Regions from separate parts of the Lysobacter gummosus genome, predicted to be linked through region 2. Evidence: riboswitches for the same ligand, from Rfam matches in the RefSeq annotation. Region 2 holds a riboswitch; the other holds the start of a gene.
The links. Region 2 has a riboswitch for cobalamin ahead of btuB (TonB-dependent vitamin B12 receptor). Riboswitches for the same ligand answer to the same signal wherever they lie in the genome.
Positions count from the first base shown of each region.

Region 1: it holds a riboswitch for cobalamin, as region 2 does, so the genes downstream of both, btuB (TonB-dependent vitamin B12 receptor) here and btuB (TonB-dependent vitamin B12 receptor) in region 2, are expected to answer to the same signal.

Region 1 covers NZ_CP011131.1:4,510,177-4,512,372, forward strand. The annotation lists gene btuB (TonB-dependent vitamin B12 receptor) at 1-857, opposite strand, end outside; cobalamin riboswitch at 967-1,210, opposite strand; gene LG3211_RS18270 (SDR family oxidoreductase) at 1,355-2,110, shown strand.
Region 2 covers NZ_CP011131.1:837,183-839,378, reverse strand. The annotation lists gene LG3211_RS03375 (GAF domain-containing protein) at 1-239, shown strand, start outside; gene LG3211_RS03370 (TfoX/Sxy family protein) at 236-694, shown strand; cobalamin riboswitch at 892-1,141, shown strand; gene btuB (TonB-dependent vitamin B12 receptor) at 1,275-2,196, shown strand, end outside.

The DNA.
Region 1 (2,196 bases), 2.4 Mb from region 2:
TGCTGCACCGCGTCGGTCTGATTGTTCTGGCTGCCGTCGTAGAGGTTGTTGCTCTGGGCGCGCAGCACGCGCGCCTCGGCGTCCCATTGTTCGCTGAAACGGTAGCCGCCCTGCACGGTCAGCGAGCTGTTGCGGTAGCCGTCGCGATCGGGCGAATTGGTGAAACAGCCCGCGCCGCCCGGCGAGGGCTTGCCGCGGCAGGCGTTGATGCCGTCGGTGTCTTCGTGCGCGGCGTTGATCGAATACCAGCCGCGCTCGCCCTTGCCGGCGACGCCGGCGGAGCCGCGATGGGTCTGGTTGCTGCCCAGCGACAGACTGAAGTTCGGCGCGAACGCGCCCTGCGGGCGGCGGGTGAAGATCTGGACCACGCCGCCGATGGCTTCGGAGCCGTACAGGCTGGAGAACGGGCCGCGCACGATTTCCACGCGTTCGATCTGTTCGACCGGAATGTCCTGCAGCGAGGCGCCGCCGCTGGTGGCCGAGCCGAGCTTGATGCCATCGACCAGCACCAGCACGTGATCGGATTCGGTGCCTCGCAGGAACAGCGAGGTGGATTTGCCCGCGCCGCCGTGGTTGGCCAGCGATGCGCCCGGCGTGCCGCGCAGCAGGTCCGGCAGCGAGGCCGGCTGCAGGCGCTCGATGTCGGCGCGATCGATCACCGTCACCGCGGCCAGGGTCGCGTCCTGGGTCTGGGCGGTACGGCTGGCGGTGACCACGACCTGGTCGATATCCACCGCGGTATCGGCGCTGGCGCCGAAGGCGGCGCCGGCCAGGGCGGCGCACAAGGCGGTATTCAGGGCAAGCCGCGCGGGGCGCGACGGAAATGCAACGGCAACTACAGACGCAATCACTGGCAGGTCTCCACGGCCGCGCCTCACCCGCGCGGTCCAGACTAGGTCGAGACACACGAAGAGCGGCAAGGGAGGCAGGCGCGAGCGCAGGATTCCCGAGACACGGCCCTCCGCCTGTCGGTTCGCGCTCCGGGCCGGTCTCCGGGCTCGCGAGCGGAAGCGATCGGTGCGAACACCCGATCGCGGTTCCCGTAACGCGCCTTCCCGTGCATCAGCACAGTGGCCAAGAGCGTTACGTTGACTCGCCTACCGTTGCGGGGGCAGCTCCGGCTTGAGCGTTCGGCATGAGCCGCGCGCCACCGGATTCCCGTTTCAATCGCCCGACTGTGTCGGCGATCACCTTGAGCGCGGGCATCTTAACAGTGCCGCCCGGTGGCGGCGCCAGGGTATGGGCCTCGATGAGGCACATGCGCGACCCCTCAGGCACATTTCAGACGCGTCTGATTCATTCGCGGGCGCAGTCCGTGGACGATGCACTCACCCGCCGCGACCCGATCCCGCCGATGAACGCCACCGACTTGCGCCTGAGCCCCGCCCCGAACGTCCGCAGCCTGATCCTCGGCGCGCAGTCGGGTATCGGCCGCGCCCTGTCGGCACGCCTGTCGCGCCGCCGCGGCCAGCTGACCCTGGCCTGCGCCGATCTGCAGCAGCTGGACGCCACCGCCGACACGCTGCGTCCGCTGGCCAAATCCAGTATCGACACCCATCAGGCGCAGTTGGACGACATCGACAGCCTGCGCCGCCTGTTCGAGCGCGCCGGCCGGATCGACCACCTGATCATCGCCGCCAGCGCCCCGGCGCCGGCCGGACCCTTGGCCGAACTGGACCTCGATCAGGCGCGGCAGGCGTTCGAACGCAAGCTGTGGGGCTCGATCCAGGCCGTGCAGCTGGCCCTGCCCTATCTCAGCGGCAACGGCAGCGTGACCCTGACCAGCGGCATCGTCGCGCGCAAGGCCACGCCCGGCGCGCTCGCCCGCACCGTGATCAACGCCGCGCTGGAAGCCAGCGTCAAAGTGCTGGCGCGCGAATTGGCGCCGCTGCGCGTCAACGCCATCAGCCCAGGCCTGACCGACAGCGACGGCTACCACGGCATGGAACCGTTCGCGCGCATGTCGGCGCTGGCGCGGGCCGGCGAGAAACTGCCGGTCGGCCGGGTCGGCCGCACGGACGAAATCGCTTCGGCCTATCTGTTCGCGATCGACAACGCCTACGTCACCGGCACGGTGATCGACGTCGATGGGGGCGCGCTGATCATCTGAGCCGCTCCGCGGCGCAGGTCGCCGCACCCTCTTCCGGACGCCGGGATCGCGATCGATGCGACCCGGCGTTTTTTTTGGAGCCGGGA
Region 2 (2,196 bases):
GCGTGTGCGGCGCGGCCGCTTCCAGCCGCCAGACCCAGCGCGTGGCCGACGTGCACGACTTCCCCGGCCACATCGCCTGCGACGCGGCTTCGCGTTCGGAAGTGGTGGTGCCGTTGCTGCGGGGCGAGGAGCTGATCGGCGTGTTCGATCTGGACAGTCCGGTGCCGGAGCGCTTCGACGCCGACGATCAGGCCGGTCTGGAAGCGCTGGCGCGGGTCTACCTGGAGTCGCTGGCATGACCGCCGCCCCCAAGATGCGCAACATCGGCCCCAAGAGCGCGGCCTGGCTGCGCCAGGTCGGTCTGCGCACGCACGAGGACATCGCCGCGATCGGCACCGTCGAAGCCTTCATGCGGGTCAAGCGCGCCGGCTTCAAACCGACCTTGAACCTGCTGTACGCGATCGAAGGCGCGCTGCTGGACTGCCACTGGCAGGAGATCAGCGAAGAACGCCGCCAGGAACTGATCCTGGCCGCTGAGGCGGCGACGGCGCTGCTGCCGGCGCCGCGCAACAAGCCGGCGGCCGCGCCGGTGCATACGACGATGCATGCGCAGGAAGAGCGGTTCGATGAGCCAACCGCGTTCGACGCTGGCCACGATCGCGACGACAACGACCGAGACGACGGCAGCGACCGCGACGGTCCGTCGGACGACGACGGGCACGGTTCGCACGACGCGGACGATCGCAACGACTGATCCAAGTCGGTCGCGGGTTCGCGGTGCGGCAGGTTGGGCCGCGCGCCCTCATCCGCCCCTTCGGGGCACCTTCTCCCGCAGGCGGGGTGAGCGGACGCCGCTTGCGAGCCATTGGCTCGCGCGTCCGCGAACGCCCGAACGCCATGCGTTCGGGCCGGGGCGGGGTTGGCCCAGGCGCCCCGCCCCCACATCGCGTACACTGCGCCCCGCTTCGAGGTGACCCCACGGCTACGCCGCCGGGGTTGAAACGGGAAGCCGGTGACGCGCTCAGGTCCGGTCGGACGATCCGACCCGCCCCGCCCATTCCGGCACTGCCCCCGCAACGGTAAGCAAGTCAGGTCGCGGCCACCGCCACTGTGCACAGGCATGGGAAGGCGCCGCGCCCGGGAGTCGATCGCATCGGCTGCGCTTGCGAGTCCGGAGACCGGCCTCGGTGCGCCACAGGTTGCGATGCGGAGGGCATTGCGGCGGCTGCAGCGCCTTTGCGCGCTCGTTTCGCTGCCCGCACGTCCTTTCCCCGCCGCCGCTCATCAGCCGTTGTCGCCACGCGCTGGATCGCGCGTGCGTTGGAGTCATACACATGCGTTGCCTGAATCTGTCCCTCGCCATTGCCTGCGCCCTGCCGGCCACCGCCCTCGCCGCGCCCGCCGGCGACGCCACCGATCTCGATCAGGTCGTGGTCACCGCCAACCGCACCGCGGTCAGCGTCAACGACCTGCTGACCCCGGTCGAGGTGCTGGACCGCGCCGACATCGAACGCAGCCAGGCGCGCGATCTCAACGATCTGCTGCGCGGCCGCGCCGGCATCACCATCGCCAACCAGGGCGGCGCCGGCAAGCTGACCACGCTGTTCCTGCGCGGCAGCGAATCCGACCACGTGCTGGTGCTGGTGGACGGCATCCGCATCGGCTCGCCGACCTCGGGCCTGGCCGCGCTGCAGGATCTGCCGCTGGAACTGATCGACCGCATCGAAATCGTGCGCGGCCCGCGTTCGAGCCTGTATGGCGCCGACGCCATCGGCGGTGTGATCCAGGTGTTCACCCGTCGCGAACAGCAGGGCTTCGCCCCGCGCGTGCACGTCGGCGGCGGCAGCGACGGCGCCATCGAATACGGCAGCGGCTTCGGCGGCCGTGGCGGTCACGGCTGGTTCGGCGCCGACTACAGCTTCCGCAAGACCCAGGGCATCAACGCCTGCCGCGGCGCCGGCTTCCCGGTGCTCGCCGGCTGCTTCACCGACGAGCCCGATCGCGACGGCTACGAGAGCCACGCACTGTCGCTGCGCGGCGGCGTCGAGATCAACGAGCAGTGGAGCATCGAAGGCCAGGCGCTGCGCGCGGAAGGCCGGAACGATTACGACGGCAGCTTCGTCAACTACTCCGAGACCGTGCAGCAGGTGATCGGCGGCAAGCTCAACTGGAAGCCGTCGGAAAAAGTGAAGGTGCAGTTGAGCGCGGGGCGCAATGTCGACAGCTCGGACAACTTCCTGAGCGCGCTGGCGATGG